DNA from 2 places in the Streptomyces sp. NPDC021562 genome. Region 1 is predicted to be linked to the other one. Evidence: predicted binding sites of a transcription regulator. Region 1 holds the regulator's gene; the other holds the start of a gene.
What was found. Region 1 encodes HrcA, which represses chaperone genes, less so after heat shock. Its sites were predicted from a motif close to TTNGCACTCNGNNNNNCNGAGTGCNAA; they were not measured.
Positions count from the first base shown of each region.

Region 1 (5,183 bases):
ACTGCGTGCCCGGCCGGATGTCGACCTCCTCCAGCCCGTCCAGCGTCTCCAGCGGCACCTTCGTGCCGAGCGCGGCCGCCGTCATCGGGATCGTCACCGTGCAGTGCAGGTCGTCGCCGCGCCGCTGGAACGTGGAGTGCGGCAGCTCGTGGATCTCGACGTACAGGTCACCGGCGGGACCGCCGCCCGGGCCGACCTCGCCCTCACCGGCGAGCTGGATCCGCGTGCCGTTGTCGACACCCGCCGGGATCTTCACGGTCAGCGTCCGCCGCGACCGCACCCGTCCGTCACCGGCGCACTCGGGGCACGGCGTCGGCACGACCGTCCCGAAGCCCTGGCACTGCGGACACGGCCGCGAGGTCATGACCTGACCCAGGAACGACCGCGTCACCTGCGAGACCTCACCGCGGCCCCGGCACATGTCACACGTCTGGGCGGTGGTGCCCGGCGCCGCGCCCTCACCGTTGCAGGTGTTGCAGACGACCGCCGTGTCGACCTGGATGTCCTTGGTCGTGCCGAAGGCCGCCTCGTCGAGCTCGACCTCGATCCGGATCATCGCGTCCTGGCCGCGCCGCGTCCGCGACCTCGGCCCGCGCTGCGACGCCGTACCGAAGAAGGCGTCCATGATGTCCGAGAAGTTCCCGAACCCGCCGGCGCCGAAGCCGCCCGCGCCCCCGCCGCCGCTCTGCGACAGCGGGTCCCCGCCGAGGTCGTAGACCTGCTTCTTCTGCGGGTCGGAGAGCACCTCGTAGGCGGCGTTGATCTCCTTGAACCGCTCCTGGGTCTTCGGATCCGGGTTGACGTCCGGGTGCAGCTCCCGCGCGAGCCGGCGGAAGGCCTTCTTGATCTCTTCCTGCGACGCGTCGCGGCGCACGCCGAGAACGGCGTAGTAGTCCGTGGCCACTTACGACTCCGCCAGGATCTGTCCGACGTACCGTGCCACCGCTCGTACCGCTCCCATCGTTCCCGGGTAATCCATGCGGGTCGGTCCGACCACGCCGAGTTTGGCGAGTGTCTCGCCGCCCGAACCGTAACCGACCGACACCACGGACGTGGAGTTGAGTCCCTCGTGGGCGTTCTCGTGACCGATGCGCACGGTCATGCCCGAATCCCCCGCCTCGCCCATGAGCTTGAGGAGCACGACATGCTCCTCCAGAGCCTCCAGGACGGGCCGGATCATGAGGGGAAAGTCATGCCCGAAGCGGGTGAGATTGGCGGTACCGCCGATCACCAGCCGCTCCTCGTTCTCCTCGACGAGCGTCTCCAGCAGGGTGGAGAGCACCGCCGAGACAGTACCGCGGTCCTCGGCCTCGAAGGCGTCCGGCAGGTCCTCCACCAGCCGGGGCACGTCCGAGAACCGGCGGCCCGCGACCCGGCTGTTCAGCCGCGCCCGCAGATCCGCCAGGGACGCCTCCCCGAACGGCGCCGGGCAGTCGACCAGCCGCTGCTCGACCCGCCCGGTGTCGGTGATCAGCACCAGCATCAGCCGCGCGGGGGCGAGCGCGAGCAGTTCCACGTGCCGCACCGTCGACCGCGTCAGCGAGGGGTACTGCACCACGGCCACCTGCCGCGTCAGCTGGGCCAGCAGCCGGACCGTGCGGGCCACGACGTCGTCGAGGTCGACGGCGCCGTCGAGGAAGCTCTGGATGGCCCGCCGCTCGGGCGCGGTCATCGGCTTGACACCCGCCAGTTTGTCGACGAACAGCCGGTAGCCCTTGTCGGTGGGGATCCGCCCCGCGCTGGTGTGCGGCTGGGCGATGTACCCCTCGTCCTCCAGGGCGGCCATGTCGTTGCGCACGGTCGCCGGCGAGACACCGAGGTTGTGCCGTTCGGTCAGCGCCTTCGAACCCACCGGCTCCTCGGTGCCCACGTAGTCCTGGACGATGGCGCGCAACACCTGGAGCCTGCGTTCACTCAGCATCTTCGCGCCACACCTCCAGAAAGTCGTCCCCGCGGCCTTTCGGGTCTTTCGTCTGGCACTCTGCGAGCCCGAGTGCCAGCGTCCCCGGCCCAGTGTACGGCCGTCGGGTACCGACTGGGCAAGGTCGGTACGGGGACGGTACGGACCCGCCGCGTTCTGCGGCTAGCGTCGCGGTATGACGGTGACTTGGGAAGAGCTGGGCTGGGAGCGCCTGGCCGACGGGGTGGGCCGGTGCCGGCTGCCCGGCTGGGACTGCACGGCGGGGCTGGTCCTCGGCGCGGGTACGGCCCTCATGGTGGACGCCGGGTCGAGCCTCGCGGAGGGCGCGCGGTTGCGCACCCTGGCGCAGGCACTCGCCGACCGCCGTGTGACCCATCTCGCGCTCACCCATCCCCATTTCGATCACGTCCTCGGGGCGGCCGCGTTCGCGGGCGCCGACCTGTACGCGGCGGTGGGCGCGGAGGCCGTCCTCGCCCACGACCGCGAGGGGCTGCGCCTGGACGCGGTACGCAACGGCCTGCCGGCCCCGGAGGCCGAGGAGGCGGCGGACGCCCTCCCCACCCCCCGCCACCTGGTGTCCGGCGAGTGGACCCTCGACCTCGGCGGCGGCCGCCAGGCCCTGCTCGCCAACGTCGGCCCCGGCCACACCGCCCACGACCTCGCGGTCCTCGTCCCCGGCGACCCCGAGGTGGTGTTCTGCGGCGACCTGGTGGAGGAGTCCGGCGAACCGCAGGCCGGCCCCGACGCCGTACCGTCGCGGTGGCCCGCCGCCCTGGACCGGCTGCTGGCCCTCGGCGGTGACCGCGCCCGGTACGTCCCCGGTCACGGAGCGGTGGTCGACGCGGCGTTCGTACGGGCCCAGCGCGACGCCCTGGCGGCCCGTTTCGGCGTGTCGTAGGCACACCGCACCCGCTTCTCCTATCGTCATCCGAATGCGCCAGTACTCCGCCGACCTGACCCCGCCGTGGAAGAAGCCGAAGCCGGTGCCCGAGGTGGCCGCCGAACCCGGCCTGGTGGTGGAGGAACCCGGCACGGGCTTCTGCGGCGCGGTGATCCGCTGCGAGGCGGGCACGGTCACCCTGGAGGACCGCTTCGGCAAGCACCGCGTCTTCCCGCTGGAGCCGCGCGGCTTCCTCCTGGAGGGCCGGGTCGTCACCCTCGTACGGCCCGCCTCCGCGGGCCCGGCCCGCCCCACCCGTACCGCCTCCGGCTCGGTCGCGGTCCCCGGCGCACGCGCGCGTGTCGCCCGCGCGGGCCGCATCTACGTGGAGGGCCGCCACGACGCGGAACTGGTCGAGAAGGTGTGGGGCGACGACCTGCGCATCGAGGGCGTGGTCGTGGAGTACCTGGGGGGCGTCGACGACCTGCCGGCGATCGTGACCGAGTTCGCACCCGGCCCGGACGCCCGGCTCGGCGTGCTCGTGGACCACCTGGTACCGGGCACGAAGGAGTGGCGCATCGCCCAGTCGGTGACCGGGGACCACGCCCTGGTGGTCGGCCACCCGTACATCGACATCTGGGAGGCGGTGAAACCGGCGTCCCTGGGGATCGACGCCTGGCCCCGCGTCCCGCACGGCCAGGACTGGAAGACGGGCGTGTGCCGGGCGCTGGGCTGGCCCTCGGACAACACGGGCGCGGTGTGGCAGGCGATCCTCGCGCGCGTGAACTCCTACAAGGACCTGGAGCCCGAGCTGCTGGGACGCGTGGAGGAACTGATCGACTTCGTCACGGGCGGCGGTGGGGCGTGACCTCGGTGCGGCCTGACCTCAGTGGGGCCTGAACTCGGCGGGGCCTGACGCCTCCCGTTCAGTCCACCAGGTCCCGCACCACCGCGTCCGCCAGCAACCGGCCCCGCAGCGTCAGCACCGCCCGCCCCCCGTCGTACGCACCGCTCTCCAGCAGGCCCTCCGCCAGCGCCCGCCGTGACGCCGCGAGCCCCTCCTCCTTCAGCAGGGCCAGCGGCACCCCCTCGCGCAGCCGCAGCTCCAGCAGGATCCGCTCCACCCGCCGGTCCTCGTCCGACAGGACCTCGCGTCCGGCCCCCGGCGACCGCCCCGACGCCAGCGCCGCCGCGTACGCCCCCGGGTGCTTGACGTTCCACCAGCGCACCCCGCCCACGTGCGAGTGCGCCCCCGGCCCGGCACCCCACCAGTCGGCGCCCCGCCAGTACAGCTCGTTGTGCAGGCAGCGGCCCGCTTCCGAGGTCGCCCAGTTGGACACCTCGTACCAGTCGAAACCCGCCCCGGACAGCACCGACTCGGCGATCAGGTACCGGTCGGCGTGCACGTCGTCGTCGGTCATCGGCACCTCACCCCGGCGGATCCGCCGCGCCAGCTGCGTGCCCTCCTCGACGATCAGCGCGTACGCCGACACATGGTCCGGACCGGCCCCGATCGCCGCGTCCAGGGAGGCCCGCCAGTCGTCGTCGGACTCACCGGGGGTGCCGTAGATCAGATCCAGGTTGACGTGCTCGAACCCGGCCGCCCGCGCCTCGGCCACGCACGCCTCGGGGCGGCCGGGCGTGTGCGTACGGTCCAGCACGCGCAGGACGTGCTGCCGCGCGCTCTGCATGCCGAAGGAGATCCGGTTGAAGCCGCCCTCCCGCAGGGCCGCCAGATACGCCGGGTCGACGGACTCCGGGTTCGCCTCCGTGGTGACCTCCGCGTCCGCCGCGAGCCCGAACTCGTCCCGGATCGCGTGCAGCATCCGCACGAGATCACGGGCGGCCAGCAACGTCGGCGTACCGCCCCCGACGAACACGGTCCGCACCTCGCGCGGGTCGTCCCCGAGGACCTTCCTGGCCAGCCTGACCTCGTCGGCCACCGTGTCCGCGTAGTTGTCGCGGGAGGCGAGCACCCCACCGGTGCCGCGCAGCTCGGTCGCCGTGTAGGTGTTGAAGTCGCAGTAGCCGCAGCGGGTCGCGCAGTAGGGGACGTGCAGGTAGAACCCGAGGGGGCGGGCGGCGGCGCCGGCCAGCGCGGCCGCAGGGAGCGCGCCGTCGTCCGGGACCGGCTCGCCGTCGGGAAGTGCGGAAGGCATGTCCCCCATTGTCCCGTACTCGCCGCGTACGGATGTCCGTGCTCGTGCGCCGTCCCGTAACCGCCGCGTACGGCTGTCCCGCACTCGCCGCATACGGATGTCCGTGCACGCGCGCGTCCCGTACTCGCCGCATACGGATGTCCGGCCACACGCGCGTCCCCGTACGGTGCCGGTGACCGCGTCGTCACTCCGCCTGGAGCACCAGCAGCGCCAGGTCGTCCTC
Region 1 is NZ_JBFACN010000015.1:90,839-96,021, reverse strand. It holds gene dnaJ (molecular chaperone DnaJ) at 1-904, opposite strand, end outside; gene hrcA (heat-inducible transcriptional repressor HrcA) at 905-1,921, opposite strand; gene AB0G52_RS23875 (MBL fold metallo-hydrolase) at 2,097-2,819, shown strand; gene AB0G52_RS23870 (DUF3097 domain-containing protein) at 2,854-3,669, shown strand; gene hemW (radical SAM family heme chaperone HemW) at 3,728-4,960, opposite strand; gene AB0G52_RS23860 (SpoIIE family protein phosphatase) at 5,145-5,183, opposite strand, start outside.

Region 2 (5,183 bases), on a different contig from region 1:
GGTCCGGCAGCATGGTCTCGGGGGAGGCCCAGAGGGCCGCTCCCGTCGGCAGCAGCGTCGCCCTGCGCGCTCCGGGGGTCACGCCCGCGCCGAACCACAGCACGGCCTCCTTGACGTCGCCCGCGTCGGAGACCCACTCGGCTTCCGCGTCCGCGGGGATCGCCTCGTGCGGAATGCCGGGTGCGATCTTCAGCGCGGCTCGCGGTGCCGCGCGGGCCGCCTCGACCGCCCAGGACAGCGGCGGTGAGTAGGCCTCCGGGTCGAAGACGCGGCCGCGGCCGCCGCGGCGGCCCGGGTCGACGAAGACGGCGTCGTGGCCGGCCGTGTCCACCTCCGTGACGTCGGCCTCCCGGACCTCGATCAGGTCCGCGAGCCCGAGCGCCGCGGCGTTGGCGCGGGCGGTGGCCGCCGTCACCGGGTCCCGGTCCACGGCGAGCACCCGGATGCCGGCCCGCGCGAAGGCGATCGCGTCACCCCCGATCCCGCAGCACAGGTCGGCGACGGAACGGATGCCCGAGGCCCGGAAACGCTCCGCCCGGTACGACGCGACACTCGCCCGCGTCGACTGCTCGACCCCGTTCGGGGTGAAGAACATGCGCTCCGCGTCCGCCTCGCCGAACTTGGCCGCCGCCCGCTGCCGCAGCCGGGCCTGCGCGAGCGCCGCCGACACCAGCTCGGCCGGGTGCCCGCGGCGCAACCGGGTGGCCACGGCGAGTTCGTCGGCGGGCGCGGTGCCGCGGACCTCGTCGAGGAGGGCGCGGCCCTCGGGGGTGAGGAGGGGGGTGAGGAGGTCGTTCACCGGGTCATTGTCGGCCAGTCGGTGGATGGTTCGCCTCCGACGGCGGTGTCTGCCCCGGATCCGGGCGGGGGCCTGGAAGGATCCGACGCCATGCGAGCAGTCGTACAAAATGACAAAAATAGGTCGAAGAGGGGTGGGGGGCGGAGGAGCACGGTGCTGCTCTCCGTACTCGTCCTCTGCGCCGGTGCCGTGGTGTGCGGCTGCGCCGGGACCGGGGAGAGTCCCGACGTCCGCCCCGCCACCGGGCGGCAGGCCCACCCGGCGGCCCCCGCTCCCGCCCCCGACTCCCACGCCGCCCTGGTCGCCGCCGCCCGGCGCTGGGGCCTTGACGCGGTCCCGCTGCGGCCCCCGGCCCCGCCTACGCACAAGCCGAGGATCACCGCTCGCGACGGATTCGAGGTGGACGGCCAGGTGGAGGACGACCTGCCGCCGGTCTTCACCACGATCCCGACCCGGCAGAAGGTCGTCTTCCTCACCATCGACGACGGCGCGAACAAGGACCCGGACTTCCTGCGGATGATGAGCGAGCTGAAGATCCCCTACTCGGCGTTCCTCAGCAACTACCTGGTCAAGGACGACTACGGGTTCTTCCGCACCATGCAGGCCGAGGGACACACCCTCAACAACCACACCCTGACCCACCCCTACCTGCCGGGTCTGTCCTACGACGAGCAGAAGCACGAGATCTGCGGCATGCAGACGATCATGAAGAAGCAGTTCGGCAGGGCGCCGACGGTCTTCCGCCCGCCCTACGGCAACTACAACGGCGACACCCTGCGCGCCGCCAAGGCCTGCGGCATCAAGTACGCGCCGATCTGGGACGAGGAGGTGTTCGTCGACCACTGGGAGTACCGCGAGTGGGACCGCAGCCTGCACCCCGGCGACATCGTGCTCACCCATTTCCGGGGCCGGGACGACTGGGACGGCACGATGGTCGACGACATGCGCCGCTTCCTGAACAAGGTCACCCGTGACGGCTACGCGGTGGCGCGCCTGGAGGACTACCTGTGAGCCGACCGAGGGCGACGGCCGCGTTGCTGACCGCCGCCCTCCTCCTGGCGGCCTGCGCGCCGTCCGTCGACCCCATCGAACGGCTGGGCATGAAAGCGGCCGACCGGGTACGGCCGCACGGCCCGGCCGGCGCCCAGCCGTACCGCCGCTGGGGCCTGAGCGCACCGCTCTCCCCGCCCCCGCGCCCCCCGTCCCACCCGCTCTCCTTCCGGGCGGCCCTGCCCCCGGTCGTCGACCACGTCGCCACCGCCGACCGGGTCGTCTTCCTCACCTACGACGACGGCGCCGAGAAGGACCCCCGTTTCGTGGACATGGTCCGCGAACTGCGCCTCCCGGTCAGCCTCTTCCTCACGGACAGCGTGGTCGGCCCCGGCTACGGCCACTTCGCCCGCCTCCAGTCCGTCGGCGCCAGCGTCCAGAACCACACCCTCGACCACCCGGCCATGCCCGGCCTGCCCTACGCCGGCCAGCGCGCCGAGATCTGCGGCCAGCAGGAGAAGCTGAAGTCCCGCTTCGGCATCCGCCCCCGCCTCTTCCGCCCGCCCTACGGCACCTACGACCGCACCACCCTGCGCGCGGCGGCCGACTGCGGGGTGACGGCGGTGGTGCTGTGGCGGGCGGCGATGACCCCGGACGGCATCACCTACCGGAGCAAGGACAGGCAGCTGCGTCCCGGCGACATCATCCTGGTGGGCCCGGACGAGGCCATGGGGCCGACCCTGCGGGAGCGCACGGCCCGGCTGCTGCGCCGGGTCCAGGCGAGCGGCCTGACGGTGGGGCGTCTTGAGGACTACCTCTGAAGGGTGCGAGACGTCGAATTTTCGACGCCGCGCCGGACCTGATTGGCACTCCGCTTGACCGAGTGCTAATCGCGGTCATAGTCTCGGCTCTGGCACTCGGCAGATGAGAGTGCCAACAACGCGACGGGCAGGTCCGGCACCCGCGACGACGGATCCACCTGGTCGCCACCTCAGACAGTTAACCCCGTGAGATCTCCGAAGGGGGAGGTCGGATCGTGACGACCGCCAGCTCCAAGGTTGCCATCAAGCCGCTTGAGGACCGCATCGTGGTCCAGCCGCTCGACGCCGAGCAGACCACGGCCTCCGGCCTGGTCATCCCGGACACCGCGAAGGAGAAGCCCCAGGAGGGCGCCGTCCTCGCCGTGGGCCCGGGCCGGTTCGAGAACGGCGAGCGCCTGCCGCTCGACGTCAAGGTCGGCGACGTCGTGCTCTACAGCAAGTACGGCGGCACCGAGGTGAAGTACAACGGCGACGAGTACCTCGTCCTCTCGGCTCGCGACGTGCTCGCGATCATCGAGAAGTAAGCCTGCGACTTACCACCTCAAGCACTCCGCTTGAATCCGTTTGAAGCTGCGCCCCTGGTTCCCGCGATCCTTTAAGAAGCCGGGCGCCCGGGGCGCAGTCTTGTTCACCCGAGAATTCCGAGAGGGCTCCCGCTGCCATGGCGAAGATCCTGAAGTTCGACGAGGACGCCCGTCGCGCCCTTGAGCGCGGCGTCAACAAGCTTGCCGACACGGTGAAGGTGACGATCGGCCCCAAGGGCCGCAACGTCGTCATCGACAAGAAGTTCGGCGCCCCCACCATCACCAACGACGGTGTCACGATCGCCCGCGAGGTCGAGATCGACGACCCGTACGAGAACCTCGGCGCGCAGCTGGTGAAGGAGGTGGCGACCAAGACCAACGACATCGCGGGTGACGGTACGACCACCGCCACCGTGCTGGCCCAGGCGCTGGTCCGCGAGGGCCTGAAGAACGTCGCCGCCGGTGCCTCCCCGGCCGCCCTGAAGAAGGGCATCGACGCCGCGGTCGCCGCCGTCTCCGAGGACCTGCTCGCGTCGGCCCGCCCGATCGACGAGAAGTCCGACATCGCCGCCGTCGCCGCGCTGTCCGCCCAGGACCAGCAGGTCGGCGAGCTCATCGCCGAGGCGATGGACAAGGTCGGCAAGGACGGTGTCATCACCGTCGAGGAGTCCAACACCTTCGGCCTGGAGCTGGACTTCACCGAGGGCATGGCCTTCGACAAGGGCTACCTGTCGCCGTACTTCGTGACGGACCAGGAGCGCATGGAGGCGGTCCTGGAGGACCCCTACATCCTCATCAACCAGGGCAAGATCTCCTCCATCGCGGACCTGCTGCCGCTGCTGGAGAAGGTCATCCAGGCCAACGCCTCGAAGCCGCTGCTGATCATCGCCGAGGACGTCGAGGGCGAGGCCCTGTCCACCCTCGTGGTGAACAAGATCCGCGGCACCTTCAACGCGGTCGCGGTCAAGGCCCCCGGCTTCGGTGACCGCCGCAAGGCGATGCTGCAGGACCTGGCGATCCTCACCGGCGCCACGGTCATCTCCGAGGAGGTCGGCCTCAAGCTCGACCAGGTCGGCCTGGACGTGCTCGGCTCCGCCCGCCGTGTCACCGTCACCAAGGACGACACCACGGTCGTCGACGGCGCCGGCGACTCCGCCGCCGTCCAGGGCCGCGTGGCCCAGATCAAGGCCGAGATCGAGAACACCGACTCCGACTGGGACCGCGAGAAGCTCCAGGAGCGCCTCGCGAAGCTGGCCGGCGGCGTGTGCGTGATCAAGGTCGGCGCCGCCACCGAGGTGGAGCTGAAGGAGAAGAAGCACCGTCTGGAGGACGCCATCTCCGCGACCCGCGCCGCGGTCGAGGAGGGCATCGTCTCCGGTGGTGGCTCCGCGCTCGTCCACGCCGTGAAGGTCCTGGAGGACAACCTCGGCAAGACCGGCGACGAGGCCACCGGTGTCTCCGTGGTCCGCAAGGCCGCCGTCGAGCCGCTGCGCTGGATCGCCGAGAACGCCGGCCTGGAGGGCTACGTCATCGTCTCCAAGGTCGCCGAGCTGGAGAAGGGCAGCGGCTACAACGCCGCCACCGGCGAGTACGGCGACCTGGTCAAGGCCGGCGTCATCGACCCGGTCAAGGTCACCCGCTCCGCCCTGGAGAACGCCGCCTCCATCGCCTCCCTGCTCCTCACGACCGAGACCCTGGTCGTCGAGAAGAAGGAAGAGGAGGAGCCCGCGGCGGCCGGCCACTCCCACGGCCACGCCCACTGAGCACCGCCTCGGCGCTGCACGAAGCCCCCGTCCCCGGTCGTCCGCCGGGAGCGGGGGCTTCGCCCCTCGCGGGCTTTCACTGTGGGCTCAGTTCTCCAGCGCGTCCAGTGCTCCGAGCCGGCTCAGCAGACCGAGCCGGTCGTACTGCCACCAGGCCTCCGCGATCTTCCCGCCGGCGTCGAAGCGGTGCACCGTGGTGCCGGTCATGGCGATCCGCCGTCCGGTGTTCGGCAGCCCCAGGAACTCGCCCTTCTGCACTCCCGACAGGATCCACCGGCTGCACACC
Region 2 is NZ_JBFACN010000023.1:27,878-33,060, forward strand. It holds gene AB0G52_RS30405 (class I SAM-dependent methyltransferase) at 1-799, opposite strand, end outside; gene AB0G52_RS30410 (polysaccharide deacetylase family protein) at 890-1,810, shown strand; gene AB0G52_RS30415 (polysaccharide deacetylase family protein) at 1,900-2,610, shown strand; gene groES (co-chaperone GroES) at 2,826-3,134, shown strand; gene groL (chaperonin GroEL) at 3,272-4,897, shown strand; gene AB0G52_RS30430 (ester cyclase) at 4,985-5,183, opposite strand, start outside.
Region 2: a site for HrcA is predicted at 2,653-2,679, ahead of groES (co-chaperone GroES). Genes of this name have one in related genera too.